One region of the Shewanella sp. Choline-02u-19 genome, then DNA from elsewhere that is predicted to be linked to it. Evidence: predicted binding sites of a transcription regulator. Region 1 holds the regulator's gene; each other region holds the start of a gene.
What was found. The regulator sigma-54, encoded in region 1, starts transcription at its own class of promoters, with help from an activator protein. The targets are predictions, from matches to a motif close to GTTGGCACGNNNNTNGNNT.
Positions count from the first base shown of each region.

Region 2: CXF83_RS14410 (nitrate reductase) is a predicted target of sigma-54. The motif match lies at 1,338-1,356, and genes of this name have one in related genera.
Region 3: flgA (flagellar basal body P-ring formation chaperone FlgA) is a predicted target of sigma-54. The motif match lies at 3,181-3,199, and genes of this name have one in related genera.

Region 1 covers NZ_PJBE01000013.1:3,106,028-3,116,324, forward strand. Annotated here, with positions in the region: gene kdsC (3-deoxy-manno-octulosonate-8-phosphatase KdsC) at 1-215, shown strand, start outside; gene lptC (LPS export ABC transporter periplasmic protein LptC) at 212-769, shown strand; gene lptA (lipopolysaccharide transport periplasmic protein LptA) at 833-1,381, shown strand; gene lptB (LPS export ABC transporter ATP-binding protein) at 1,378-2,109, shown strand; gene CXF83_RS20265 (RNA polymerase factor sigma-54) at 2,247-3,758, shown strand; gene hpf (ribosome hibernation promoting factor) at 3,789-4,076, shown strand; gene ptsN (PTS IIA-like nitrogen regulatory protein PtsN) at 4,079-4,522, shown strand; gene rapZ (RNase adapter RapZ) at 4,991-5,845, shown strand; gene CXF83_RS20285 (HPr family phosphocarrier protein) at 5,832-6,107, shown strand; gene mgtE (magnesium transporter) at 6,193-7,557, shown strand; gene CXF83_RS20295 (molybdate ABC transporter substrate-binding protein) at 7,654-8,442, opposite strand; gene CXF83_RS20300 (OmpA family protein) at 8,672-9,340, opposite strand; gene CXF83_RS20305 (transposase) at 9,829-10,065, shown strand; gene CXF83_RS20310 (hypothetical protein) at 10,296-10,297, shown strand, end outside.
Region 2 covers NZ_PJBE01000013.1:1,758,781-1,769,077, reverse strand. Annotated here, with positions in the region: gene htpX (protease HtpX) at 1-376, shown strand, start outside; gene cctA (tetraheme c-type cytochrome CctA) at 678-1,025, shown strand; gene CXF83_RS14410 (nitrate reductase) at 1,400-4,180, shown strand; gene cobA (uroporphyrinogen-III C-methyltransferase) at 4,180-5,076, shown strand; gene CXF83_RS14400 (glycosyl transferase) at 5,069-6,250, shown strand; gene CXF83_RS14395 (ANTAR domain-containing response regulator) at 6,228-6,788, shown strand; gene nirB (nitrite reductase large subunit NirB) at 7,084-9,699, shown strand; gene nirD (nitrite reductase small subunit NirD) at 9,696-10,022, shown strand; gene CXF83_RS14375 (NarK family nitrate/nitrite MFS transporter) at 10,054-10,297, shown strand, end outside.
Region 3 covers NZ_PJBE01000013.1:505,846-516,142, forward strand. Annotated here, with positions in the region: gene CXF83_RS08875 (FlgO family outer membrane protein) at 152-781, shown strand; gene CXF83_RS08880 (LPP20 family lipoprotein) at 782-1,237, shown strand; gene CXF83_RS08885 (flagella synthesis protein FlgN) at 1,461-1,886, opposite strand; gene flgM (flagellar biosynthesis anti-sigma factor FlgM) at 1,931-2,254, opposite strand; gene flgA (flagellar basal body P-ring formation chaperone FlgA) at 2,331-3,044, opposite strand; gene CXF83_RS08900 (chemotaxis protein CheV) at 3,330-4,250, shown strand; gene CXF83_RS08905 (CheR family methyltransferase) at 4,390-5,223, shown strand; gene flgB (flagellar basal body rod protein FlgB) at 5,397-5,795, shown strand; gene flgC (flagellar basal body rod protein FlgC) at 5,798-6,214, shown strand; gene flgD (flagellar hook assembly protein FlgD) at 6,240-7,046, shown strand; gene flgE (flagellar hook protein FlgE) at 7,121-8,482, shown strand; gene flgF (flagellar basal-body rod protein FlgF) at 8,680-9,423, shown strand; gene flgG (flagellar basal-body rod protein FlgG) at 9,434-10,222, shown strand.

The DNA of each region.
Region 1 (10,297 bases):
ATGAAGTTGCCTATATAGGTGATGATATGGTCGACTTGCCGGTGATGAAAGAGGTCGGTTTATCGGTTTGCGTCGCTGATGGCCACCCTTACGTGAAGCAACATGCTTTAATGACAACTCATATTAATGGTGGTCATGGCGCCCTTAGAGAGCTCACAGACTTGTTATTACTTAGCCAAGGTAAGTTTGAGTCGGCTCACGGGATGAGCATATGAATCGCGTCACCCTAGCGATTATCGCTTTATTTGGCACCGCACTGATCCTTTATTGGCAAGTGCAGTCTAAAAAAAGCGACCAAACGTTAGACATTGATATAAGCGAACGCCCTAACTACATCATCAATGATATGCGCAGCACTGAATACAATGAAGCGGGTCTCATTAATAGCAAAGTCACCGCCAAGCACATGGAACACTTTGAAGAAGCCAGTATGACTTACTTCACTGACCCGGTTTATTTGATCTATCCCGATGATGGTCAAGCCCAATGGCGTTTAACCGCGGCTAAAGGAACCCATAACAATTTAACCGGTAAGGTCTCATTGGAAAACAATGTTATTATCGATTCTATTAGTCCAGAAGAGCCGATCCAAACATTGTCTACCTCCTATTTAGAGCTTGATCTAGAGACGATGGTTATGACCTCTGATGAAATCATTTACGTCACTGGTAATGAGTTTGTGATTCAGGGAACAGGCCTTTATGCTGATCTTAACGCCCAAAGTGTAAAGTTGATCAGTCAAGTCGAAGGGATCTACGATGTTAAGTAAGCGATTCAAAAAACAAATATACTCACTCATGCTAGCAACCCAATAGCGGAGTAGAAGGAAGTTATGAAATACAATCAATCAATACTTGCAGGTCTGTTGTGTCTGCTTAGCATTAGTAGCTACGCGCAAGTCGATGACTTAAAGCAAGAAGTTAAAATTGCTGCTGCCAGCCAAGAAGCTGATATAAAAAATAATCAGGTGATCTTTTTTGGTCCTGTAGAAGTGACTCAGGGTTCAATTAAAATGAAGGCTGATGAATTACGGGTGTTCTCCAAAGAAGCGAGCTCAGGAAAAATACTCGTGGCTACGGGTAATCCTGCGACATATACCCAAATGATGGAAGATGGCCGCCCGGCGATGGCAAGTGCGAAAGAGATCCGTTATGAGTTGGCAACAAGAACCTTAACCTTGTTAGGTAATGCAACCTTGGAGCAAGAGGGCAGCCAAGTCACGGGTAACCGCATCAAGTACAATATCGGACTACAAAAATTAGTCGCAGAAAGTACAGGTAAAGGTAATGATCGCGTGATCACTATCATTCAGCCTGAAGCTTATCAAGAAGAGACGCCTGAAACCCCAGCCGCACCCATTAAAAAGCAGGAACAGCAATGACCCAAAAAACGCTGACCGTACGCAATTTAGCGAAAAGTTATAAGAGCCGAGCCGTTGTTCAAGATGTGAGTTTAACGGTCAAAACAGGGCAAATTGTTGGGTTATTGGGTCCTAATGGTGCAGGTAAAACCACAACATTTTATATGGTTGTTGGTTTAGTTCAGAGCGACAAGGGTCAGATCTTAATCGATGACGATGATTTAACCTTAGACCCAATGCATCTCCGAGCACGTAAAGGCATTGGCTACTTGCCACAAGAGGCAAGCATCTTTAGAAAGCTCTCAGTGCGTGACAATATCATGGCAGTATTACAGACTCGCAAAGATATCAATAACGAGCAGCGTGAAGAGCAACTTGAACACCTACTCGAAGAGTTTCACATCACCCATATCCGCGATAGCCAAGGCATGGCGTTATCAGGTGGTGAACGCCGCAGAGTTGAAATCGCTCGAGCACTGGCAGCCAACCCAAAGTTTATTCTACTCGATGAACCTTTTGCCGGCGTTGATCCAATATCGGTTATCGATATTAAAAAGATTATTGAACAGTTAAAAAGCCGTGGCTTAGGGGTGTTGATCACAGACCACAATGTGCGTGAAACATTGGACGTTTGTGAACATGCCTATATCGTAAGTCACGGAAATTTGATTGCAGAAGGCACACCTGCCGAGATATTAGATAATCAGCAGGTTCGAGCAGTGTACTTAGGTGAACAATTCAGGCTATAGTTAACCCACAGTATGCGGGTTTAATTGTATAGCATTAGCTAAGTATATGAATACAATCAAAGTGTTGACTCTTTAAGCTCTCTTCGTCAAATCACCGAGCTTCAACGTTTAATTACAGTGTAGGGAATAGCGGTAAGATGAAAGCGTCACTCCAGCTCAAAATGGGTCAGCAGCTAACTATGACTCCACAATTACAGCAGGCTATTCGCCTTTTGCAATTGTCCTCTTTAGAGCTGCAGCAAGAGATCCAGCAAGCATTAGACTCTAATCCACTGCTTGAATTAGATGAAGAGCAATCCGATGGCGAGCCTATCAGCAACGAAGATAGAACCACCAGTGACTCTGACAGCTATTCAGAGTCGGATAGCGACAATGAATACAGCAGTAACACAGATGTTGATCCACAGCAGGATAGCGCTGCGGTAGACACCTCTGATGCATTAACGCAAGATTCAATGCCAGATGAACTCCCAATGGATACTACTTGGGATGAAGTCTATACCGTGTCTTCGAATTCAAGCTCCGGCGGAATGCGCGATGATGATATGCCATTCCAAGGCGAAACCACTGAAGGTTTATACGAACATCTTGAATGGCAGAAAAATCTAACGCCTTTTTCTGATAATGACCTAGCGATTGCCACCGCCATTATTGATGCGGTTGATGAGCGAGGTTACCTTACTCAGAATTGTGAAGATATTCTTGAAGCAATGGGCGATCCAGAGATCGAGATAGACGAAGTGGAAGCCGTACTCAAACGCGTGCAGCATTTCGACCCTATCGGCGTCGCAGCCAGAGATCTCAGTGAATGTCTGCTTATCCAATTAGCTCAATATGCAGAAACAACACCCCATATAGACAATGCTCGCCTGCTCATTAAAGATTACTTAGATTTGATTGCTGGACGTGATTTTAGGCAATTGATGCGTAAGACTAAGCTCAAAGAGGATGACCTGCGTGATGCTATCACGCTTATTCAAACCTTGAACCCAAGACCGGGCCTGGCAGTCACGCGAAGTAAAGACGAATATGTGATCCCCGACGTTTCAGTGACAAAAAAGAAAGGCCGTTGGGTGGTTGAACTCAACCCCGACTACATGCCAAAAATCAACGTCAATCAACACTATGCTTCGATGGCTCGTAGCCAAAAAAATCAAGCAGATGGCCAATTTATTCGTAGTCACTTACAAGAAGCTAAATGGTTTATTAAAAGCATTGAGAGTCGTAATGAGACCCTCCTAAAAGTCTCCAACTGTATTGTGAAGTTCCAACAGGGATTTTTCGAATATGGTGATGAAGCCATGAAACCTATGGTACTCAACGACATTGCTGAAGCCGTAGAGATGCATGAATCCACTATCTCAAGGGTGACCACACAAAAGTATATGCATACCCCTAGAGGTATTTTCGAGTTAAAGTATTTCTTCTCTAGTCATGTCGGAACCGACGACGGTGGAGAGTGCTCATCAACAGCAATTAGAGCGTTTATTAAGAAGTTAGTCGCAGCTGAAAACCAACAGAAACCATTAAGCGATAGCAAAATGGCGCAACTGTTGGCAGAACAGGGGATTAAAGTTGCTCGACGTACCATCGCGAAATACCGCGAAGCAATGATGATCCCGCCCTCAAACCAACGCAAGAGTTTATAACTAAAATTATACACTTGGAGGAATCTTTCTATGCAAATTAACCTTACTGGGCATCACATTGAAATCACTGCGTCACTGCGCAGTTATGTTGAAGAAAAATTTACAAAGCTTGAACGTCATTTCGATCAGATCAATAATGTGCACGTCATATTGAATGTTGAAAAAATGCAACAGATTGCCGAAGCACGAATTCACCTGAAAAAAGGTGAAGTTTTTGCCACTTCGGAACATGCGGACATGTACGCCGCAATCGACTCCCTGATCGACAAATTAGATCGTCAGGTTATTAAACACAAAGAGAAGCTGACCAAACACTAACGATGGAACTATGTACCATCCTGCAGCCGGAATGCACTACCTGTGCCACTCCGGGCAGTAAGAAAAAAGTACTGGAACTCATCAGCGATATTGCCGCTGCCCAGTACCCTACCCTTTCTTCACAAGAGATTTTCGAAAGCCTGTTGGCTCGCGAAAAAATGGGTAGCACAGGTATAGGCAACGGTATAGCAATCCCTCACGGGAGATTGGCTAATATTGACCATCCATTGGGCATATTAATCAAATGTGAAACACCGATATCTTTTGACTCGATAGATAAGCAACCGGTTGATATATTATTTGCCCTGTTAGTGCCCGCAGATCAATGTGAGCAACATCTCGCGACGCTGTCTTCAATGGCAGAAAAGCTTAACGACAAAGCGATCGTGAAGCAGTTGAGAAAAAGTAAGAGTGAATCTGAGTTATACGACTTAATCACTCAATAGTGAGAGGTCTCTGATCTGTCGAGCTTAGTTTTTACGTATTTTTTGATGTTCAAGAAGTATAAGACATGAGCAAAGAGAAACGCTTACACACTCTTGTAGGAATAGCTTAGAAACACTTAAACCAGTGTTCCTAAGCTATTGTTGCCGTGTTATAGGCTATTTGTGGAGAATAATTAAACTGCATTGCCTCCGTATCGTCCCACCTCGCCAAAATAATGTATAAACTGCGGTAAAAACAAACCTAAAAGTGCAACTATCTCGACGGACTCAAGTCCGTAAGTCGCTAGAGATTACCGATATACAAGCAGTAAGATTTAACGACCTAGGCATTTATTACAGCAATATTATTTATTATTACCAACTAGCCTAAGCTATTGCTTTAAGCCAGAAAAAAGTTAATCTATAATCTTGTACACCCCGTATACATTTATAAAACATTAATTCTAACTTTTATTAGGTAGTGAAAAGATGAAACTCGTTCTAGTCTCTGGTCGTTCCGGCTCAGGCAAATCAGTACTGTTAAGAATGCTAGAAGATCTCGGCTATTATTGTGTCGATAATCTACCATTGCCAATGATGGGCACCCTGCTTGAACAACTTTCTGGTAACTCAGAGTTAGTCGCTATTAGTGTTGATATCCGCAACATGCCAGAAAAAGAGAACGAATGGATTAAGCATCTGACCAATTTGCCAGAAGGCGTGGAGTTATTGAGCTTCTTTTTAAACTCTAGCGATGAAGTGCTCCTCAAGCGCTACAACGAAACTCGTCGTCTGCACCCTTTGTCTCATGCAAACATTTCATTAAAAGAAGCAATTCAGCTTGAAGGGCGCCAGTTGGAACCGCTCGCTAAGATCGTTGACCATTATATTGATACTTCTACCCTCAATATTTACGATCTCAATGACCAAGTACGTGAGATCTTATTAGGCAACGTCGATAAAGAGTTGATGATCAAGTTTGAGTCTTTTGGGTTTAAACATGGCATGCCAACTGAAGCTGATTTTATGTTTGACGTTCGATTTCTTCCAAATCCACATTGGGAGCCGGATCTCAGACCCATGACAGGGCTCGATAAACCCGTGCAAGAGTTTTTAAATCTGCACCCTACAGTCAATAAGTTTATCTGGCAGATCGAGAATTTATTGGAGACTTGGTTACCCGATTTAGAACGTAACAACCGCAGCTACCTCACTATCGCTATTGGTTGTACTGGTGGCCAGCATCGCTCTGTTTATGTCACAGAACGACTCGCTGAACACTTCAAAAAAGGCCGACATAAAGTCACTTCTAGCCATAGAGAGTTAAAAAATGCCAACGATTGAACGGCAAGTCACCATCTGCAATAAGCTCGGGCTACATGCCAGAGCGGCAACAAAATTGGTGGTTTTAGCCTCAGAATTTGATGCCCAAATCACTATTATTCAAGGTGAAAAGCAAGCTTCAGCGGTAAGTGTACTAGGCTTACTCATGTTAGAAACTGGAATGGGTAAATCCATACAGCTTCTCGCCAACGGCCCAGATGCAAAACCAGCGTTAGATGCCATATGTCATTTGATCAATACCAAATTCGACGAAGATAATTAGTCCGTCCATTTTCCTAATATTTGTTATTTATCCCCCTTTACTTACGTTATGATAAGCGCCTTTTAAAAGACCCTGCGAGGGACCCATGCCGATTGAAGTCTTAGACAACGAAACAACAGACCAACGCCTCAATCAGCTAAATAAAGCATTAGGTAGCGGGATGTTTGTTCATGTCCGCAATATGTTGCAGGATATGGCAGCCACCGATATCGCCTTTATTCTCGAATCTTCGCCGCCCCGCACCCGCCAAGTTTTATGGCAATTGATTGACCAAGAGCACACAGGTGAAATTCTTGATGAGTTAGGCGAAGAGCTTAAAGACAATCTTATTCGCCAAATGAGTCCAGAGCGCGTCGCTAAAGCGGCTGAAAGCATGGATACCGATGACTTAGCCTACATTCTTAGAAGCTTACCAGACAGCATCTTTAATGAAGTGCTGCAGTCGATGAGTGCCCAAGACCGTGTCAGGGTTGAGCAGGCGCTCTCTTATCCCGATGATACTGCTGGCAGTATCATGAATACCGATACTGTAACCCTAAGACCCGACGTCAATATCGATGTGATATTGCGCTATTTGAGAATTCGCGGCGAACTGCCAGCCGCAACCGATATGCTGTATGTGGTCGATAAACAGGACCGAGTACTCGGCGGTGTGCGCATTGCCGATCTACTCACCTGTAATCCAGATTCATCGATTAGAGAGATCATGGCCGCCGATCTCGAAGCTATTCCCGTGGGTATGTCCGACAGTGAAGTGGCGCAACTGTTTGAGCGTCATGACTGGGTTTCTGCCCCCGTTATTGATGATGATAACAAGTTGCTTGGCCGTATTACCATTGATGATGTGGTCGATGTTATTCGAGAAGATGCCGAACATTCGATGATGGGTATGGCAGGTATGGATGATGATACCGATACCTTTGGTCCTGTACTCAAAAGTACCTTTCGCCGTTCACTGTGGTTAACCGTCAACTTGTTTGCCGCGCTGCTCGCAGCATCGGTGAGTAATATGTTCGAAGGAACATTAGAGCAATTTGCCACTATCGCGATTTTAATGACCATTGTTCCCAGTATGGGCGGTGTTGCAGGTAATCAAACCTTAGCGCTGGTCATTCGTGGTATCGCCCTAGGTCAAATTGGTCAAAGTAACTCCAGGTGGCTTATTGGCAAAGAGCTTGCCATTGGCTTTCTGAATGGCTTGCTGTGGTCCGTTCTTGTGTTTGCAGCAGTGTGGGCTTGGAAAGGTGACATTACCTTGGGAGCAACGATTGGTGGAGCTATGCTCATCAACATGACGGTTGCAGGCCTTGCTGGCGCAAGTATTCCGTTACTGCTTAAAAAGATGAACATCGACCCAGCGCTTGCAGGCGGCATGGTATTAACCACAGTGACTGATGTTATCGGCTTATTTGCCTTCTTAGGACTGGCGACCGTATTCCTGATAAAGTAGCTTAAAGAAAGTTGAATAAACTAAAGACCGCCTTTTAGCTAATGCTAGAAAGCGGTCTTTTAGTATTCATCAATCTTCACGCAGAGCTTGTTGTATTTATCGTTTGAGTGGCGCTTTAAAACCATAGTCCGCTAAGATTGTTTGGCCCTTTTCAGATAACACAAACATTGCTAGTTTCCAGGCATCAGGTTGTGCAGCCTTTAACACGACTAAGCCATAATCTGCTCCCACCGCTATCTCATTGGGCAGCTGTACCACTTTCAAGCTAGGCACCTCTTTTTGTGCAAGAACAGCATTAGTGCAATAGGTTAAAAAGATGTCAGCGCGATTATTTTCCATCACCCAACCATAGGTATTACGGCCACTAGGTGCTTTAGCACTGGTTTCACCGCCCGTTAGCTGTAATGCTTTGTTCTCTAATTTATTTTTCGCCCCAGCAACTAATGCATCAGCCCTTGCAAAAACCTTCCACGCGTAATCACCAGACGGATCGGCTTTAGGAGTCGACGTGCCAAGACGAACGTCACTACTGAGCATCTGTTGTAATAAGTCATCATCAATTTCAACACTGGCTTGCGTCAACGCGCACATTTGGTTTTGTGCAAACATCACCACACTTTCTGCCAGTGCGTCATTTTGTAAGGTTTGTGGATGTTTCATATTGGCAGACGCAAACACATCCACAGTCTCACCCTTTTCAATACGCTTTCTGAGTAGACCTGAGGGTGCAAAATCGGTATTAACAGCCTGCTTCGACTCTAACTGATAAGCCGCAACAATATCTGACATGGCATTTTTTAAACTGCCCGCTGCGCGCATCTCTATCGGCGCAGCGGTTGCCGTTAGTGGCAATATTAATAACGAGGCTACAATCCATTTTTTCATGATAATTTCCATAGTAAGTACTGAAGGTACAATCGGTGTATATAACGATGCCGCCGATCAAAAAGCATTTACTCGCAAAAAACAACAGCCAAGGCTCCATCAGCAAAAGGGGCTTTAAAACTGTTGAAATGGATCACTCACAAATTAACGCCACCAGACAAAAAGTCGCAATTAATGAATAGCAAAAAGCCACCGAGTCGGTGGCTTTTTATCTGAATAAAGACACTAGTTAGCTTAGTGGGCTAAGTACTATCTCAACTCTGCGATTGTCTGCTCTGCCCGCTTTAGTCCCATTGCCTGCTATAGGTCTTTCTTCCCCCACGCCATGAGACACCACTCTTGCTGATGGAACCTGACGGCTCATCAAGTAGCTAGCGACTTCACTCGCTCTGACTTGCGACAGCCTCAAGTTATAAGATGCAGCACCAGAACTATCGGTATGACCCATCACATTGAGCTTGGTCTCATCATATTCTAACGCCACCAAAGCGACGCTATTTAACACTTGCTGCGCCCGTTGGCTTAGATCTGTTTGATCGACACCAAAAGTCACATCGTTTGGCATGTTCAAAATAATATTATCGCCACTTCGGGTGACACTGACACCAGATGACTGCAGTTGCTGACGCAATTCAGCTTCCTGTACATCCATGTAATAACCAATACCACCACCAAGGGCAGCCCCTGATGCAGCGCCAATTAAAGCACCTTTACCTCTATCACTTTTACTTGAAGAGGCAACTCCAATGACCGCACCAGCAAGTGCACCGATCAATGCACCATTAGTCGCTTTACCATTTTGGGATTCATTACTGTATGGATTGGTTGTCTGACAACCTGAAACGAACACTGCTGCAACCAGACAGCTTGCGATAATTCCGCCGTGCTTAACACTCATAAACATTACTCCTAACTGTCTTCACCCAAGTGAAGACGACAACATATCGAGTTATTTTGTTAACAGTATATAAGCAGGCAATTATTAGACAATGGCTACAAAATCAAGCGCGCTAAAATCGTACAGCTTACGCGATATAAAATCCTGACAATTGCTAAGTCTGCGCACCAAAATCGCGCAAGTATGCCCTAATTTGTAGCCAACGTCACTTATATCACCCTGACACACAACAACCAAAAACCACAAACACTTGATCTGCAAGTGATTATTCTAGCGGTTTGTTTTGGCATAAAATGAGCATACCTATAAAGTAGTATTAAATTGAGTTGTATAAAGCGATATAGGAACACCCATGAAATTAATCCAGAAAGTTGCAACAAAGTACCAAGAGTTCACGCATATGATTATGCATATTGGCATCAGCCAGTGGGATGTCGAATAAGACCATTTTTATTAGATTAATTTAACGTATACATAAGAGGTGTCCAATGACAGCAGTAAACCACAGTATCAACCTCAGTATTATCAATGAAGTCAAAAGTAATGGCCGGCTGTTATCTGACGTAGCAAAGCAATATGGCGTGTCGACTAAGGCTGTTTATCAACTTGTGCGTCAAAGCGAACAACCGTCAACAAGCCGCACATTGACCTTAAGATCAGAGATTGAGCAACTACGCAGCCGTATTCAAGAGTTAACCTTAGAGCTGAGCCATATTACTCAATAAAACCCTGTTTAGCAGAGGTAAAGGTATATCGTTTTGCCCCAAATGAAATGATAGTGTTATCGTAATAACAATAATAATTGCGCGCTAATTTCACTTTTACCTCTGCGACTTATGCTATTGCAAGCAACTGCATTCGATGATTAATTAACTTTAAGTAACATTAAAAATCCACTCAAACGGCTGCGGTTACATTAAACTCACTAGCAGTGCTTACTAAAAAGGCTGTATTCAT
Region 2 (10,297 bases), 1.3 Mb from region 1:
GATTTTTGCAGCTCGAGTGGTTGCAGGCATTATCAACAATTTTGTGTCTAGCAATGATGAAGAAGGTGAAGGCCTTGGTATGTTCGCCTATATGGGCGTTGTCTTTGTGCTCGATATGCTGTTTGGTATCTTGGCATCAATGATAGTGGCGTACTTCTCTCGTATTCGTGAGTTTAGAGCAGATGAAGGCGGTGCTAAATTGGCCGGTAAAGCGAAGATGATTGCTGCGCTCGACAGGCTTCGTCAAGGCCCAGAGACAGGCGCTATGCCAGCTCAGATGTCAGCACTTGGTATCAATGGTAAGAAATCTATGTCTGAATTATTGATGAGCCATCCACCACTTGAGAAACGTATTGCGGCTCTAAGAGCAAGCTAATTCATGTTTCACTAATAAAGCCGATTCGGAGGTTAAACTTCCGAATCGTGTTTTTACCACTCAAAATCAAGATGATAATTGAACGCTTGTGGGCTTTCATAGCGCAAGTGAGCCGTATAATTTGATGGAGCGCACGTTTTGCTATTTACCACAATGATATGATCTTCAAACTAAATTAGTTGCGAATTTGTCATTCCTTAGCTAAATTAAGCTAAGTCGTGCTAATAATATTGATCGCAAGATGGAAACAAACCTGACTGATAGCGTTTCCACTATGCGGACATTAAATGAGGATACAATTGTGAGCAAAAAACTATTAAGTGCAATCTTTGGTGCGGCTATCGCAGCGCTAGCATTATCTCCTGCTGTTTTCGCTGAAGGCCAAGAACTGGCTGAAATGCATGCAGAAATGGACGGATGTGAAGCATGTCACGCAGACGGTTCTCCATCTGCAGATGGCGAGTACGAATTTGAGCAATGCCAATCTTGTCACGGTACATTAGACGAGATGGACGCTGTTCATCAACCACACGATGGCATGTTGATGTGTGCTGATTGTCATGCACCTCACGAAATGAATGTGGGTGATAAGCCAACATGTGACAGCTGTCACGATGATGGCCGTACGGCAGAGTCAATACTTAAGTAATCTAAACCGTTACCAATAAAAGCCAGCTTCGCGCTGGCTTTTTTGTGCCAAAAATTTGAGACTGATGTTTTTAATCGATGTCAGGTGTCAATAGTGACTCAATGTGGTCACCTGATGTTTTTCCGTTGATTCGTCCTCTTGTTGTTATTTGTCTATCGTTTTAAATCTGCTAATACCTCTTTATGGTTATCCCATTGTTTTTTATCAATAGTTTGCCTGATTTTAGTGCGTGAATATGCACTCATGTAGCACATTAGATGATAACTTATGAATTCGTTTTCTTTATTTAGTATATAAAACAGTTGGTTGTGTATTGGCATAGGATTTGCGAAGTGATAGGCATGAGTTAATACTAATATTAAGAGATGCTAATCATGCCAAGCTGCAAAACAACCTGTGCATACTGTGGCGTTGGCTGCGGGGTTACAGTTAATAATCTTATCGAAACAGACAGCATCAGCTTTTCACACCACCCTACATTGACGGTTTCTGGTGATAGTGAACATTCGGCTAATTCGGGAGACTTATGCGGTAAGGGACTTGCATTAATCGATAGTTTAAACATTCCGAATAAATTACTGTACCCACGCCGAAGAAACCGCTCAGGTTTAGAGGCCGGCGATCAAAATATTAGCTGGTCTGCTGCGACAGTAGAAATAGCGAAAAATTTTAAAGATACCATCGCTGAGCACGGAGTCGATTCTGTCGCTTTCTACCTTTCAGGTCAGTTACTGACCGAAGACTATTATGTTGCCAATAAGCTTGCCAAAGGGTTTATGGGTACCGCAAATGTTGATACTAACTCCAGATTATGCATGTCGTCAGCGGTAAGTGCCCATATACGTGCTTTTGGAGAAGATGTGGTTCCTGGTTGTTATGAAGATCTGCAACTTGCTGATGTGGTGGTATTAGTCGGGGCAAATACCGCTTGGACCCATCCGGTTCTATTTAAAAAAATTCTCGCTGCTAGAGCAAAGCGTGGTACTAAAATTGTGGTAATCGATCCACGGCTAACAGCCACAGCGTCGCAAGCAGATCTACATTTGCAACTCACTCCAGGCTCAGATCTGCACTTATTTAATGGTTTACTCTGTTCCCTAGCCGATAAAGGCCAATTGAATGATGATTATATACATCGTCATACCGAAGGCTTCAAACAAGCGCTTCATAGTGCCCGACAAAGCGGTGAAACACTGGCCAAGATTGCTGAGGTCACTGGGCTTGAAGCTGATCAGATTGAATTGTTTTACGCACTTTACCAACAAGATCATAAAGTGGTTACAGCCAGTAGCCAAGGCGTTAATCAGTCAACCTCTGGCACTAACACTGCTAATGCGATTATTAACTGTCACTTGGCGCGAGGTGATATCGGTCAAGTTGGTTGTGGCCCCTTATCGTTAACGGGACAACCCAATGCAATGGGAGGTCGTGAAGTAGGCGGCCTGGCAACCCAGCTAGCCTGTCACCTTGGCTTTTCGGAGCCAGAACGGCAGTTAGTGGGAGACTTTTGGCAGACATCAGCGCTGCCAAAATCCAAAGGATTAACCGCCACTGAGATGTTTGCCGATATGGCAAAGGGTAAAATAAAGGCGGTGTGGATTTTGGGCACCAACCCGGCGGTTTCAATGCCTGATACCCAGTTAGTAAAACAGGCATTACAGCAGTGTGATTATGTGGTGGTTTCTGATATTACAGCCGACACCGATACCGCTCAATATGCCGATATGTTACTACCGGCGCAGGGGTGGTCAGAAAAGTCAGGCACGGTCACCAACAGTGAACGAACTATTAGCCGTCAACGCGGCTTTATTCAGCCTCAAGGAGAGTCAAAAGCGGATTGGTGGGCGCTGTGTGAAGTCGCAAAACAGCTTGGGTTTAATGATGAGTTTGCATTCAAAGACAGTGCCGATATCTTTAATGAGTACGCTAATCTCACTGTAAAAGTGCAGCAAAACTTTCCTGAAAAACAATTATCCCTCGCGGGTTTATCAGATCTATCCACTGAGCAATATAAGCAACTAATACCCACCCAATGGCCGGTTGAACATGTCGATGCGATCGGCCAAAAAAACATTCGCTTATTTACCCAAGGTCAGTTTGCCACTCACAGTGGTAAAGCTCACTTTGTAGAGACTCGATTGTCTCAAGCGAGCGATATCCAAGCCGTGATTGACCATCATTCCTTAAGTCAGAATCGAGTGCGGTTAAACAGTGGTCGTAGTCGCGATCAATGGCACACCATGACGAGAACGGGGCATATTGAGCAACTGGCAGCCTCAAATTATCAACCTGAATTGATGCTCGATGCACATACTCTGAATAAGCATGGGTTAGAGGCTGGTGGGCTGGTGGCAATTAAAACCGATAACCTAGTGGAGCCACTTATCGCTCGAGCGGTGATTGATGAATCACTATTGCAAGATACAGCGTTTCTTTCAATGCATTGGTCATCGCAATTTAGCAAAAGTGGTGGCGTCAATAAGGTCATTACCGCTCAAGTCGATCCTTTTTCAAAACAACCCGGTTTTAAAAATCAATGGGTTGAATTGCAACATCAACAGGTGGCGCAGCAAGGGATCGAGTGGGGGCAGACGCTAATCGATCCGCAGCAACTTTGTTGGGACGTAAAGCAGCAACTCCGCGGTGGGGTCTGCCGTCATATTGCGGCAACATCGAGCTTTACCTCTGAGATGATGGAGCTTGAACGGCATCGTGGGGCGAACCTCAGTCCATTGTCTTACCACCGTATTATGCACTGGCGCGATCAAGACAAACAGATTTACTGCATCCTCAGCCAAGGTAGCCTCAAAAGCGTACTTATCACATCTGAGCAGGTGCTAGACATTGATGTTAACGCGATTCAATCCTTTATCAACAATCCTTTTGATACTAAATTTATTAAATACTTACACCAGGTTTTACGAGCAGGTAGTCGCAAAGTGGTCTGCGCCTGTACTGGCGTGACCGAAAATGAAATTGAGCAACAGATGCTGGTGAGTTTTGACTGTGGCGCGACAACAACGGCGTTGATTGTCGACGCGGTGCAGCAAAAACTCAAATGCAGTGCTGTGTGTGGCAGCTGCTTAAACCAAGTGAATGATATTGCCGATTCAGTTATTGCAGAACAACAGAAATCAAAGCAGGAGGTTGCTTAATGAAACTCAATCATATTGGCAAGTTAACGCGATCAATAAAGCCAACAAATAGTGACTTATTGTTGGTAGAGCTACTGCAGCTCAAGGACCCCACGGGTAACGATGACCCCAATACAGTGACGATTGTAGGGGCGGGTTGTGGTGATATCGATATGTTAACGATTAAGGCGGCCAGAACGATTACAGCAGCACAAGCGATCGTCTATGACAATTTGGTGAGTAAAGATATTTTGCAATTAGCCGCTGATGATTGCGACATGTATGACATGGGTAAGGGTTTTGGAAAACCCAGTGCAACGCAAGAACAAATAAACCTAAAACTGCTGCAGTTAAGCCAACAAGGTAAAGTGGTTATTAGACTTAAGGGCGGTGATCCTAATGTGTTTGGTAGAGGCGCTGAAGAGGCCCTATTTTTGGCTGAAAACGGCGTTAAAAGCCATTTCGTCGCTGGAGTGACTGCCGCGTTAGGCTGCGCTGCTGGTGCGGGGATCCCGTTGACGCATAGAAAGGTTGCGCGCTCGGTTACTTTTGTGACCGGACATCTTTGTGATGACACCGCGATAGAGTGGGCGGGATTGTTAGCGGCAAAAAGTACCATGGTTTTCTATATGGGAAAAGAGAGAGCGGCTGATATCGCCCATGGTTTACTACAAGCGGGAGCAAAACTCTCTTTACCTGTGGCCTTTATTAGCAATGGTGCCCGCGATAATCAATCGATAATGACCACCTCTGTGCAAAATATGGTGGATGTTGCCACGACCATTAACGTCGACGGTCCAACGCTTTTAATCGTGGGAGAGGTGGTTGGTATAGGGCAAGAGCTAGCGCAATGGTTGGCTGCTTGTGATATCAACAGCGATGTTAAAAGTAATGCATTTGAGCGTGCATATGGATAGTCACAATAATAAGCTCACAGGAGTGACTGACCCGGCAGAATATCGACAGCTTATTAAAACGCTTGGCCGAGGTAAAAAAGGGTCTCGATCATTGACGTTAGTTGAAAGCTTTCAGTTGGTTCGTGGTTTTTACGACAACATTGGCACTGTTACCCAGCTTAGTGTGGCGTTAATGCTTATGCGCGTAAAAGGTGAGACCGCAGAAGAGGTTGCTGGGGCGGCACTCGCTCTGCGCTCTACGGTCGATAATCAATGGCAGCAACTTCAGGTCGATATTGACTGGCCCTGTTATGGCGCAAAGAGAGATCAGCTGCCTTATTTACTGCTGAGCGCCAAACTGTTGGCTGGTAATGGGTTTAAGATATTATTGCACGGCGATAATAGGGTATTGCCTCATCGGCAACACATTGCGGGTTTCGTTGAGGCGGTAGGGATCACCAGTGCCACTTCAATGGCCGAAGCGGAAGTTGCATTAACATCAACGGGGATCTGTTATGTCAACGCCGATGTATTGTCCCCCCTAGTGAATTCGTTTACGGATATTCATCAGGAAATTGGCCTTAGAAGTCTTTATCAAAGTGCCATCCGTTGTATCAACCCTACGGGGGCAAGGCTCAGTCTTAGAAGTTATTTTCATCCGGGCCTAGATGATATTCATTTGAACGTGGCCAAGTTAATGGCTGACAATGCGCAAGCATTACATAGAACGAATGTGGCGATATTTAAAGGCTATCAAGGAGAGTGTGAATTAAATCCAAGATCGAGCAGCAGCATCAATGTTTTCAGGCATGAAGGATTTGCTCAGGTTGAGATTACAACTCAGCTTAATGCGTTAATAGGCCGTAAGGCGCAAGCGGCACAACTTCAGGCGCAGTGGTTAACGGCAATTTGGAATGGTGAGCCGTTGGACAGCGATAGTCATGATATTTGTACTAGCACTGGAAATGCAACCGAAGCTCTTCGGGCTCACAGCGCTATTATGACCAATGTCATGGCGGTACTGATGTTAACGGATCAGTCCCTCAATATTGATAACGCTAAGAGGTTGGCGAGTGAATATTGGATGAGTAGGCATTCCCACTTAATGACTCAATCTGCTATAGCTATTTTCAAGCCTTATCTATCGCTTACGACTAATTGTGAGGTGGCTAATGCGCATACTGAATCTATATGATATGACGGATCATGAGCCGCTATTAAGCAGTGCAGTCAACCGCAACCATGAGCTAATAAAATTCAACACGTTATCTGAATTAGAACGTTTTTCGCTAAAAACGGATAGCGATATTGTGCTTTTATGCGTTGACTCAATGACGGCGATGCACGTCCAGTTCATTGAACGAGTCATGATGTTTGCAGCTGTGCCGCTGATTATAACCTCAAGGCGTGCAGAGCCCTCGCAAATCGCGGCACTATTACAATGTGGACGAGTGACTTATATCCCGCAGCAATTTAATTTTGCACGTCTAGATAAAATCATAGAGTTAGCGTTGATACGCTTTAAAACAGCAAATCAATTGCTTAATAAGCTGGCGGAACTGAAGCAAAGCCTTGAAGACCAAAAACAAGTGCGTGTCGCCAAACAACAGCTGCAACACATTGGCTTATCTGAGCAAGACGCACATATGGCACTACAGCAACAATCGATGAGCAGTGGATTGAGCTTGACTGAAGTTGCTACTCACCTTGGTAATCATGCTCCGAGCCGCTAAATTGCACCTAAATCAGCACAAGGTAACCACAATGGTGCAATGGCAGCGTGGAACATATTGAAATGCGTTGGCCTCGTTTTTATTTTCAATATTAAAGTTAACAGTAACAGTGCTTTAGCTTGGGTAGTAGGTAATTTGTAAACTGGCATACTCTCTGCAACATATAAATAGAACAGATAATAGCAGTATAGAAAACTAACAATTTTAATTTTTGGCAAAGGCGCCATCTCCTGCAAGGGAGATTGGCGCCTTTTTGTTGGCAAAAAGCCAGTGTGGATAGCGATAGGGGCGAAACATGAAAACAAATAAACCCAAGTTGGTCGTGGTGGGAAATGGCATGGTTGGCCACCATTTTGTCGAGCAGTTATGTGAACGACAGATAAGCCAACACTATGATGTTGAGGTGTATGGCGCCGAAAAGATACCTGCATACGATAGAGTGCAACTGTCTAAATATTTTGCCAATGGCAGCGCTGATGAACTGATGCTGACGTCACAAGCTGATTATGAGTCTAAAGGTATCGCGCTACACCTGGGTCAGCAGGTTTCTCATATCGATACCGCGAATAAATGGCTGACCGTTAATGGCGAGCAAACCCCATATGACAAACTGGTGCTCGCGACAGGATCTTATCCATTTGTGCCGCCAATAAAAGGCAATGATCGCCGCGATTGTATGGTTTACCGCACGATTGACGATCTAGAAGCAATAGAGCAAGCAGCGCTCAATGCCAGCTCTGGGGTCGTGATCGGTGGGGGTCTACTCGGGCTTGAGGCGGCTAATGCGTTGAGCGCATTAGGATTAAAGACACATGTCGTTGAATTTGCACCGCAACTGATGTCAGTTCAGTTAAACGATAAAGGCGGTGAGCTACTGAAGCAGAAAATCGAAGCGTTAGGGCTTGGCGTCCATTTAAGTAAAGCCACTGAAGAAATTGTCGATGGGGAGACTGCACAACATCGGCTTAAATTCAGTGATGGAAGCTTTTTAGAAACGGACATGATTGTATTTTCTGCGGGTATTCGACCTCAAGATACATTGGCAAGAAACAGTCATATCAGCGTAGGTGAACGAGGTGGCATCGTTATTGATGATAACTGCCAGACCTCTGTTAATGATGTGTATGCGATAGGCGAATGCGCTTTATGGCAACAAAAGATATTTGGCTTAGTGGCCCCTGGATATCAAATGGCAAAAGTGGCCTTGTCACAAATTACGCCGCTAATGCCGGGCTTATCGGTGGCCCCTTTGACATTTTCGGGGGCAGACATGAGCACCAAGTTAAAGCTACTGGGTGTTGATGTGGCGTCAATTGGCGAAAGTCGAGGCTTTGATAAAGCACAATATGTTGAGTTGAGTGACGTACAAGCGGGCGTCTACAAAAAGCTGTGGCTTGACGAAACGGGTCTTTATCTTCGCGGCGCAGTGCTTGTCGGTAACGTCGATGAATATAGCCTTTTGCTCAGTCAATACTTGAGCGGTGAAGCACTTGAAGAGCCAGCAGTAACCTTATTGCTAGCGGATGAGTCTGCGCCACTAACGCTAAAAGACAACGCCATAGTGTGTTCGTGCCATCAGGTGACCAAGGCCGATATTGTTGAACAGGTGATAGCGGGTAATCATCAATTGGCTGAGGTAAAGAGCTGTACCAAAGCGGCTTCTGGTTGTGGTGGTTGTTCTGCTTTGGTACAGCAGATCATTGATCAAACGATGCAGGCGCAAGGATTAGAAACGGACTCCGGTATCTGTTGTCATTTTGATCATGACCGTCAGGCGCTATTTCACCTATGCCAGGTTGAAGATATTAAAGACTTCGAACACCTGTACCAACAGCACGCTGTCGCGAATGCCTCACCATTAGCACTGGGTTGTGATATTTGCAAACCTGTTGCCGCCTCTATTTTTGCTTCGCTTGAAAATCAGTATGTGCTTAATGAAAAGCATGTGGCACTGCAAGACAGTAATGACGCCTATTTGGGTAATCTACAAAAAAATGGCAGCTACTCGGTAGTGCCAAGAGTTCCTGGAGGGGAGATCACCCCAGACAAGTTAATTGCCATGGGGCAAATTGCCAAACGATATGATCTCTATACCAAGATCACCGGTGGGCAGCGGATAGACATGTTTGGCGCACAACTTTCAGACCTACCCGCGATTTGGTCAGAACTGATAGCACAAGGGTTCGAGACCGGACATGCCTATGGCAAGTCATTGCGGACGGTTAAATCATGTGTTGGCAGTACTTGGTGTCGATATGGTGTGCAAGATGCTGTCGGGTTAGCGATTGCGTTGGAGCATCGATATAAGGGTCTGCGTTCTCCCCATAAGATTAAGTTTGCCGTGTCGGGCTGCACAAGAGAGTGCGCCGAAGCACAAAGTAAAGATATCGGTGTGATAGCCACTGAAAAAGGATGGAACCTGTTTGTGTGTGGTAATGGCGGCATGCGACCAAGACACGGTGATCTATTTGCCACTGATCTTTCTACTGAACAATTAGTTCAGTACATCGACCGTGTACTGATGTTCTACACCAAAACAGCCGCTCGACTACAACGCACTTCAGTGTGGATGGAGTCACTTGCTGGTGGGCTTGAGTATTTGCAGTCGGTGATCATTGATGACGCACTAGGTGTGAATCATGAATTAGAGCTGCAGATGGATAAAGTGGTGGCTAATTATCAGTGTGAATGGAAAACCAGCTTACAAGATGACGTTTTTTTGCAGCGCTTTAGTGAGTTTGTTAATCCAGAAGAGGCGCCGATGAACGCTGAAAAACACTATCAATATCAACGTGAACAAAAATTCCCAATAACATCAGATGTGCAGACTTTTGCTGCGATAAATAACCGTGAGTCAGGGGCTGGCAATATTGCTATCACCCTATTGGATAACGAGGAGGCGTTGGTATGAGTTGGGTCACTATTTGCGAAGAGTCGGTACTGCCGGCAAAAAGAGGGGTTGCCGCTTGGGTTGCTGGTCGAGCTGTTGCGGTATTTCATTTGGGAGAGGCGGGAATATTCGCGATAGATAATATTGACCCCGCTACCGGGGTTAGCGTGCTGTCGCGTGGACTATTGTGTGAACTCAATAATGAGCTGTTTGTCGCCTCCCCAATTCATAAGCAACATTACAGTTTAACGACTGGCCAGTGTTTGGAAAATGAAGCGCTAAGTGTCGATATTTTTGAAATCAAACGTCAGTCGGGCAACGTCCTGGCGCGTGCATTAGCTTAAGGATGAGGTCGCTATTATGTTCAAGGACAGTATGAGTAATAACAATGTAAGTCAGTCAACATTTAAGCTGTTTTCGTTTTCAGGAAAAATGAAAATGATGCACCTAAGCTGGATGGCATTTTTCATTACCTTTATGGTTTGGTTTAATGCGGCGCCTCTGCTGGGGGTGATTGCTGAAAGTATTGGGCTGACGACATCGCAAATAAAGACCCTGCTTATTCTCAATGTCGCCTTAACTATCCCGGCTCGAGTATTGATCGGTATGGTGACCGATA
Region 3 (10,297 bases), 2.6 Mb from region 1:
AGTTATTGATGCGAGCGCCGATAACAGCATTAGATAAACATATTCGTTTCGATTGGCCGCCGTTTGAGCAAAGCACGCTGCTACTGACTTAAAGCAAAGCGCTTGGGGTTGAATAGGCCAATCTCTGTGTCTGTATAACAGGAATGAAAAGATGTATAAGACATTAATTTTACTACCGTTACTGCTGTTATTTGGCTGTGAAAATCTGCAACCTGTAGCATCTGATCAGCAGACGCTCGTGAGCGGCAATGGTTTGCCGCATTTGGCATCGATTAACTATCTGTCACAGCAGATGGTGAACGAGTTAGTTAGGCAAAATGACAGTTTAAAGCCTACAGAGCCGTTATTAGTGGCAACGCCAGTGATGTTGTCAGATTTAGCGACCACCAATGAATTGGGTTTACAGTATCAGCAAGGGCTCATTGCGGCATTGCATGATCATCAATTTAATTTGGTCGACATGAATGTGGCTGAAACATTACGAGTGACGCCCGCCGGTGACTTTATCCTGAGCCGAGATTGGCAGCAGTTACCCAGCGATATCGACGTTAGGCATGTTGTGGTTACCACCATGAGCCCAGACAAAGAGGGTGTGGCTATTTATAGCCGCATTGTTGATGTGAGCAATAACCGTGTGGTGTCTGTGGCACAGAGCTTTGTACCCATTGCGGCAATGCCGGGCATGTTAACTCACTCGCAAAAAGTGGTGTCTGAAAACGGTTTGTTGTATCGCTCTGAAAATTCAGGGCAACGTACGGTAACGATTGAAGGAGGCCAGTAGATGAAAGCAATTATGGTATGTGCGGCGTTATTGCTGGTTGTGTTAGGTGGCTGCTCAGCGCAGGATCGTTATGTGCAGTACGAGACCGAAGCGCCTGAGTCTTTTCCGACGTTAACAGCTATTGGTTATGCCACGCTGGCGAATCAACCCTCAAGCGACCCCGCTCAACGGGTGTTGATGGCGATGCAAGCTTCAAAAATTGCGGCGTATCGCGAGTTGGCCGAGCAGGTCTACGGACAACACCTGGCAGCGTCAAGCCAAGTCAGTGATTGGATGTTGTCGAGCGATAACATTAAAGCTTCAGTTTCTGGTGTGATCCGTGGTGCCAGAGTGGTCAATAGTTATCCTGCAGGCGAGCATTATGTCACTGAGTTGGAATTGGACTTTGAACAAGTTTGGGCTTTGTACCAGCAGCAAAACCGCTCGCAGAAGGTAAAAGAGATCACTTATTTTTAAGAGCCGGTTTAAAGTCGGTTCGGGCTGAGACGGTGATAATCGGTTAAGAGCCGACTTAAAGCCGATTCGAGCGGGGACGGTTCGAGCAGGGAAGATCAAAAGAGTGTTAGAAGTAGTTTGAGGGTTTTAGTCACTTAATATTATTAAGGCTATAAAGCTAACGATCTAGGTTTCTACCGTCTTGGCATCTGCCGTCTTAGCTTTTATCGAATTTTACCGGCTTCTAAGCACTTAAATTATTACCTAAGCTAGAAATACTGGATGTGCGGCCTTTTTCATCGTAGGTGAGGCTGGCTGAATTACGACTGACTTGCAGCGCCTGAGAGAAGCGATTTAAGCTGGCTAAGCTCAATTCAATTAAAGACTCGTTTTCAGCGTTGAGCTGTTGGCACTCGGCTAGCAGGGCTTTTGTTTCACTAACTTGCTGAGATAATGTGGCGTCGGTCTTTAATGTACTTTTATCTGGCTGAGTCGCTATCATCTCATCGTTATGCTTTAGGCTGTCAAGTAAGGTCGCTTTAGTACTGGCAAGTGACAACAATGTGTCAGCATCTTGAGACTGTAGCGCTTTTGTTTCTTGGCTAATAACGGCTTTAAGCTCAGTCAACACGGTATGTTGTGAGCTCAATAGATGAGATAAATTAGTCATAATGGCCTTATCTTTTATGCCTTAATCCGCGGTTTGCGGAGACATTAGTTTAAATCGCTAAGTTCATTCTCGAAGTTTGCGATATTAGTTGCAAGTTTTTCTGGATCGATTTTGTAACGACCTTCAGCGATTGCAGCCTTAATTTCATCAACCTTCTTTTGGTCAATATCGGGCATGTCGGCAATCTTAGTTTGCACATTTTGGATCTGTTGTGCCTGCGGTGTAATTGACACCGAGTCAGTTTTTTGTGCCACCGCAGTTTGCACTGGCGCTGCTGTCGCGCTTTGTGATGCAGAGCCTTTGCCGGCATTACTGGTGTTGATGCGCGCTGTAGCAGCGCTATTTACGTGTTTAATATCCATAGCCATTTTGGTATCCAACATTGAATAAAGAGACTTTCTTACACATGCTATCGGCGCGATAACCGTTAACTTTAATGTTATTTTACATTCTTACTTCAACTTGGCCAACCGCAATGACTTTTGCGTTTAAGGTTTTATGTGAATGGCTGTTCTTAATTCGAATCTTGTCGCCTAAATTGCCATCATGTAATGCTTCGCCGACGGTTTTTATTTCGAAGTTTTGAGACCGTGCAATGATAGAGACAGTGTCGCCCTTACAAACAACGCACAGATGGTTATTAAAAATAGGTTGCTGTGGTGCGACTCGACGTTTAAGCCGCGCGCCGACCACTTGGCTTAATTGGTCAAACTGTTGACCTCGCAGCGTGCTTTGCTCGACATAGTCAATGGCTACATCGCTTTGTGAGATTAAATCGCCAGGGCCTAAGGTGGCTTTAGCCACCACTACCGGGTAGAGAATATCGACCCTTACCGATAAAAATATTTGCCATGGGTAACTCAAGTCTGGGCTGTCGCAGCTTATTTTGACCGTATTGTTACGCCTTATTGCTCGATCGCTGGCTATTTCTGCTTTTATCGGCAGAAAGCAATTAGGCAAGCTGACGCGGGTATCTAATTTTTGCGGCGTGATATTGACCTTCGCTTTTTCTGGCGCTTCAATTTTTTCTTCAACTGCCGCTATAGCTAATCGAGAAATGGTCGATAAAGAGGGAACACTAGCAACCTGATTGGCATCTGCAATAGTGATTACAGGGAAATAAAGTACGGTAGAAAGTAACCAAAAATTTATTTTCATAATGAATACATTAGCTTGATTCGCTAGAATGCACCTAAGTCGTGTTAATTGTAGAATGTCGGTAGCGAACTCATTAAATCGTTGGGCGTCATAAAGTTGACTGATGTCGCAACGTTTGAATCAGATAGTGCTAACTAAGCAAGTAGTATGCCTAAATGTAGGGATGAGTTTATATTGATCAGTATTGACAATATGGATGCGAAAGAACAACGAAATAAGCGTTAACTACACCTAAATTTAATCTTTTAGATTTAACCGATAAAAAGTAAGTACAAGGCAAATTTTATGTCGAACATTCTTGATTCAGTAAATAAGCGAACGCAATTGGTTGGGCAAAACCGACTTGAGTTATTGTTATTTAAACTTAATGGACGTCAACGATTCGGCATTAACGTATTTAAGGTAAAAGAGGTGCTGCAATGCCCTCCGTTAACAAGCTTACCTAGACTTAACTCTAGTGTGCGTGGCATTGCCCATGTACGCGGCATGACCATTTCAGTGATTGATTTGAGTGCTGCAACAGGCGGCCGCCCAATTGAGAACATTGAGAACAGCTTTATTATCATTTCTGAGTACAACCGCAGTGTGCAGGGGTTCTTGGTCAGTTCGGTTGAACGTATTATCAATATGAACTGGGAAGCGATCATGCCGCCACCACAAGGCGCCGGACGTGGCTCATATTTGACGGCCGTGACAGAGATTGATAATGAGTTAGTGGAGATTTTGGATGTTGAGAAAATCTTAGATGAGATTTCACCCGTCAATACCAACATCAGTAAAGAGTTAGACGAGAAGCTGACAATCGATAGAAATAAGCATTATCACATTATGGTGATAGATGACTCATCGGTGGCCCGTAAACAGATTATTCGTGCGTTAGCCTCGCTTGATCTGCAAATCGATACTGCCAAAGATGGTAAAGAAGCATTAGAAAAGTTACGTGCAATAGCGGCGGAACTCGACGACGTGTCGACTGAAATTCCGTTGATTATTTCAGATATTGAAATGCCTGAAATGGATGGTTATACCCTCACCGCTGAAATACGTGATGATCCTAAGCTTAGAAACATCAAAGTGGTGTTACATACTTCGCTTAGTGGCGTGTTTAATCAGGCGATGGTGCAAAAAGTGGGCGCTAATGACTTTATTGCTAAGTTTAACCCTGATGAGTTAGCCGCCGCGGTAAACAAACATTTAAGTTTATAACGCGTAGGGCTAAGTTCACAGCAAAGCCAGCGGAAACCAAGTCTTGCTTGTGTTTCCGAGATGGCTAATGTATAACCCAGCGATTGTTGTAAAGTTGCGCCTTTTATGCGACTTGTTTTATTGATATTTAGGATACAGAGTGCCGAATAAATCACTTGCTGAAAACGAGTACCATCAGTTTAGACTGTTTTTAGAGCAGCACAGCGGTATTGTGCTCGGTGACAGCAAGCAATATCTTGTGCGCAGTCGATTGGCGCCGCTAATGGGCAAGTATAATCTTCCCTCTTTATCGGATGTTGTAAAGCATTCAATGAAACCCACAGAGCGTCAACTTCGCACTGAAGTTATCGATGCCATGACAACCAACGAAACTCTTTGGTTTCGCGACCGCTATCCTTTCGAGTTGCTGTTTAATTCCATTTTGCCCAATTACAGCCGACTCGGTCGACCGGTAAAAATATGGTCAGCTGCCTGTTCGTCGGGGCAAGAGCCGTATTCTTTAAGCATGACGATTCTGGAATATCAGCAGCGTAAACCTGGAACACTGCCCGGTGGAGCGAGTATATTGGCGACGGATCTCTCGCCGACGATGCTTGAGCGCTGTAAAAAAGCGGAGTATGACAATTTAGCGTTAGCCCGTGGTTTATCAGATGAACGAAAACGTCATTTTTTTGATGCATTGCCATCGGGTAATATGGTGATTAAGAACAATGTGAAGCAATTGGTTAATTTTCGAGCTCACAACTTGCTCGAAAATTATACCTTGCTCGGCAAGTTCGACATTATCTTTTGCCGCAATGTATTGATCTACTTCTCTCCAGAGGCAAAGCGGAAAATATTGCGGCAATTTGCTGCCGCACTGAACCCTAAAGGTATTCTTTTCTTGGGTGCGTCAGAGTCTATTGCCGGTTTGTCTGATGAGTTTGATATGGTGCGCTGTAATCCTGGCATCTATTACCAAAAACGAACTTAAGCTTATTGTTGTGGGTGTTGAAGTGCAATCAACGCATTTTTGACACCCTGTTTATCCGCATCATCCCGCCGCTATAGCGCTACCCTCTAAGTAAATCGTCTATTTTCATTCTTTTAGACTAATTTGGCACACCAATTGCTTTATTCTAGCTATCGAGCTGAGGAGGCAATTTTATGGCGATTAATTTTGATAGTGCATTAGGCGTTCATCAGTACACTTTGGGCGTACGCTCTCAACGTGCAGAGGTCCTATCTTCAAATATTGCCAATGCCGACACACCAAACTATAAAGCCCGCGATGTTGATTTTGCTAAAGCAATGAATTCAGCGCAGTCACGTCAATCGGGCTTGTCCATGACCAAGAGCGATAGCAAGCACTTCGATTTAGCCGCGTTAACGCAGCAAAATGTCGCTTATCGGGTACCGAATCAGCCAGACACCGGTGACGGTAATACAGTAGACATTCAAGAGGAGCAATCAGCCTTCATGAAAAATGCCCTTGAGTATCAAATGTCACTCGGTTTTCTCGACAGCAAGTTTTCAGGCATGAAAAAAGCGATTAGAGGCGAATAATTATGAGTTTATTTAATATTTTTAACGTCGCAGGTTCAGGTATGTCGGCGCAATCGGTCAGACTCAATACCACGGCCAGTAATATTGCCAACGCAGACTCTGTATCTAGCAGTGTGGGTAAGACCTATCGTGCTCGCCATCCTATTTTTGAAGCTGAAATGAACCAAGCTCAACAGCATCAAAGTGCTTCACAAGCCGTTGCCGTTAAGGGAATTGTTGAAAGTGACTTACCGTTAAATAAAGAATACTCGCCAGGTCATCCAATGGCCGACACTGATGGCTTTATCTATAAGCCCAATGTCAATGTGATGGAGGAGATGGCCGACATGATCTCTGCCTCTCGCTCATATCAGATGAATGTACAAGTGACTGAAGCTGCAAAATCGATGCTTCAGCAAACCCTTAGAATTGGTAAATAAACTCAGTGAAAGCTGGAGGTAAATTTTGAGCCTTATTAATCCGCTCAATAACACGCAATCTGCAACAGGCCAGCCACAAAGTGCTAGCACTGTTACGCCGCAAGCTGCGACGCAGACGACGGTACAAAGTAACGCGGCAGCAACGTCGACTCCGACAACGGGTAATCCGTTTTTAGACAGTTTGCGTTTGCCTGCAGAAAATTCAATACCTGAAGCCAATAGTCAGGACTTATCGCAAGAAGATTTCTTCTCGCTGTTGAGTCAACAGTTGTCGATGCAAGATCCGTTTAAGCCAGTCGACAATGATCAAATGATCCAACAGATGGCATCGTTCTCGACCGTTGACGGTATTAGCAAGCTTAACGAAGAGATTGTTAACCTCAATGCGCTAACGACATCAAGCCAAGCCTTGCAAGCGTCAGGTCTGGTTGGGCAAAAAGTACTTATCCCATCGGATACCGGCTATATCTCAGCTGAAGAGCCGGTCATAAAGGGTGTCGTCAGTACACCTGAAACGATTAAAGACTTAACCGTTCGCGTCGAAGATGAATCTGGTCAGCTGATATCTACTTTTCAAGTGGATGGCAGTGCGGGCGGCAACGTTGAGGTGACTTGGGACGGTATGGGTAAAAATGGCGAGCCTGTTGCTGAAGGGAGTTACACCCTAAAAGTCACGGGTAAAGTTGATGGCAAGAGTGAAGAATTACCCGTTTCAACTTACGCTCACGTCACGAGCGTGTCGTTAGGGACAGCAGCTACCGGCGCTATTTTGAATTTGCGCGGCGTTGGCGGTATTAAGATTAGTGATGTATTAGCGGTGTCAGAATCGTAAACGCACGACAGATATTAATAAGAGAGGCAGATAAACCTCTCCTAAAACGAATTGAACAAGGATAGAGGTGAACTATGTCATTTAACATTGCTCTGAGCGGTATATCTGCTGCGCAAAAAGATCTCAATACAACCGCAAACAATATCGCTAACGTTAACACCACTGGTTTTAAAGAATCACGTGCTGAGTTTGCCGATGTTTACGCGACCTCTATTTTTGCTAATAGCAAAACAACCGTCGGTGGCGGTGTTGCAACCAGCCAGGTGGCGCAGCAGTTCCAGCAAGGTAGCTTACAATTTACCAATAACTCACTTGATATGGCGATTAACGGCGGTGGTTTCTTCGTCACTTCATCAGAAGTGGGATCACAAGATCATTCATTCACTCGTGCGGGTGCGTTTAAGTTTGACTCAAACAACTACATGGTTGATTCAGCAGGTAACTTTCTGCAAACCTTCCCGGTTGATAAAGATGGCAACTCAACATCAGTGAGTTTAACCACCACGCAGCCAGTCAAAATTCCGGATACGGCAGGTAGCCCAGTAAAAACTGAAAATATCGGTATGCAGATGAACTTGAATGCGGGTGATAAGACCTTAGACCCAGCAAATTTCAACCCCGATGACCCTGATACATTTAACAATTCAACGTCTGTCACCATGTATGACTCATTAGGTGAGCCACATATTATGACAAGCTATTTTGTTCGCCCACCCAATGCGGCGCACACAGGCGAAAGTAACTGGGTTGCTTTTTACGCAGTTGACGGCAAAAAAGTGAATGTCGATCCCGCAGCAGGGACTTATAATATCGATACTAGTGGCAACGGTGTGATAGATGGCACGGCAACGGCTGAAACGACCGGTGGCTGGAAAGGCGCAGCAATCTCTTTTAACGATACGGGTGGATATGAGGGGAGTGATCCTGCGACTATTCAGACTGAAGCCTTGGGTGTTGGTGGCGCGAATGTGCTCGGCGCTGGCGCAGATGGTACGCAAACATTAAACCTTAAGTTTAATCAACCAACTCAATATTCATCACCATTTGAAGTCACTGAATTAACCCAAGACGGTACTACAGTAGGTCGTTTAACGAACGTTGAAGTGGGTGCTGATGGCCTTGTTAACGCCAGTTACAGTAATGGTTCAACAGTGCCATTGGCACGGGTAGCATTAGTCCGCTTTGCCAACGAGCAGGGCTTATCACAAGCGGGTAATACCTCTTGGAAAGCGAGCATTGATTCGGGGCCAGCATTAGCGGGTGAGGCAAACAGTGGCACTTTTGGTGGCATTCGTTCTTCAGCGCTAGAGCAATCAAACGTGGATTTGACCACCGAGTTGGTTGACCTTATTTCTGCACAGCGTAACTTCCAAGCTAACTCGAGAACGCTGGAAGTCAACAATACGCTACAACAAACCATACTGCAGATCCGATAATCATTAAGGTCTGTTAACGCGGTTTTTAGCCGCGTTATACGTTTACACGTTGCCGCACGGCAACGTGTTTCCTCTTTTAGTCCCATTGTTTATATTCTTGCTGCAACTCCCTCTTTTTATATCCCATTGCAACACTTACATTTCTGGCACGATGCTTGCTATCTAATACGTTAGACGGAAGTTTGACGGAGCGTTAAGTGGACAAGTTACTCTATGTCGCCATGAGCGGCGCGAAACAGAATATGAATGCGTTGGCTATCAGTGCCAACAATTTGGCAAATGCTAGTACTGACGGATTTAAATCGGATTTCGCTCAGGCGCGTTCGATGCAAGCCTTTGGTGAAGGTTTGCCAACGCGCGTGTTCGCAATGACCGAAAACCCGTCAGCTGACTTTGCCAGTGGTCCGATGAAAACCACCGGTAGAAATCTAGATATTGCCGTAAAAGGTGATGGCTGGATTGCGGTTCAAGCCGCAGATGGTAGCGAAGCATACACTCGTTCAGGTAGCTTAAGCTTCGATACCACAGGCGTTTTACGCAATGATAGAGGCACGGCTGTGATGGGTGACAATGGCCCCATCGTGTTGCCACTGCCTATCGAAAAAATTGAAATATCTCAAGATGGCATTATCTCTGTCCGTCCATCGGGTGCCACAGCTGAGGTTATTGAAGAGGTGGGCCGTATTAAGTTGGTCAAGCCTGGTAATGAAAATATGATGCGTGGCCAAGATGGTTTATTCCGTCAAATATCGGGTCAAGTAGCCGCCGCAGATCCTAGCGTTGGGTTACTTAGCGGTGCTGTTGAAGGCAGTAACGTTAATGCAGTACATGAAATGGTATCGATGATTGACATACAACGTCAGTTTGAGATGCAGGTCAAGATGATGAAGACAGCAGAAGAAATCGATAAAGCTTCCGCCTCATTAATGCGCATAAGCTAGGAGAAAGACTATGCATCCCGCTTTATGGATAAGTAAGACTGGTTTAGACGCTCAGCAAACTGACATTGCTGTAATTTCAAACAACGTGGCTAACGCCAGCACCATTGGTTTTAAAAAGAGCCGTGCCGTTTTTGAAGATCTGCTCTATCAAAACGTGAATCAAGCGGGTGGTATTAGTGCGTCAAATACCAAATTACCCAATGGTTTGAACATCGGCGCCGGTACTAAAGTGGTGGCGACTCAAAAAGTCTTTACCCAAGGCAACATGCTGACGACCGATAACTCGTTAGACTTGATGGTCGAAGGTCCTGGTTTTTTCGAAGTGCAGATGCCAGACGGCACTGCGGCTTATACTCGCACCGGTCAATTTAGCTTGGATGACACAGGACAAATTGTAACGCCAGGTTCGGGTTATGTGGTGCAACCTGCCATTACCATCCCTGATGATGCCAGCAGTATTACGGTATCGGCTGAAGGCGAAGTGTCGGTTAAAACCCCTGGTAATGCTGAAAACCAAGTGGTTGGCCAGCTTTCAATGTCTGACTTTATTAACCCTGCAGGCCTGGATCCTATGGGGCAAAACCTTTATATGGAAACCGGAGCCAGCGGCACGCCTATCCAAGGTACGGCATCCCTTGATGGGATGGGCGCTATTCGCCAAGGCGCATTAGAAACCTCAAACGTTAACGTAACAGAAGAGCTGGTGAACCTGATTGAAAGTCAGCGGATCTACGAGATGAACTCCAAGGTTATCTCTGCGGTTGATCAGATGTTGTCGTACGTGAACCAGAATTTGTAAGCGTAAAATCAGTTTAAGTGGCTTATTCGCCACTGTTAATTTCAACGTATATGGCACTCAATATGCCTTAAATGT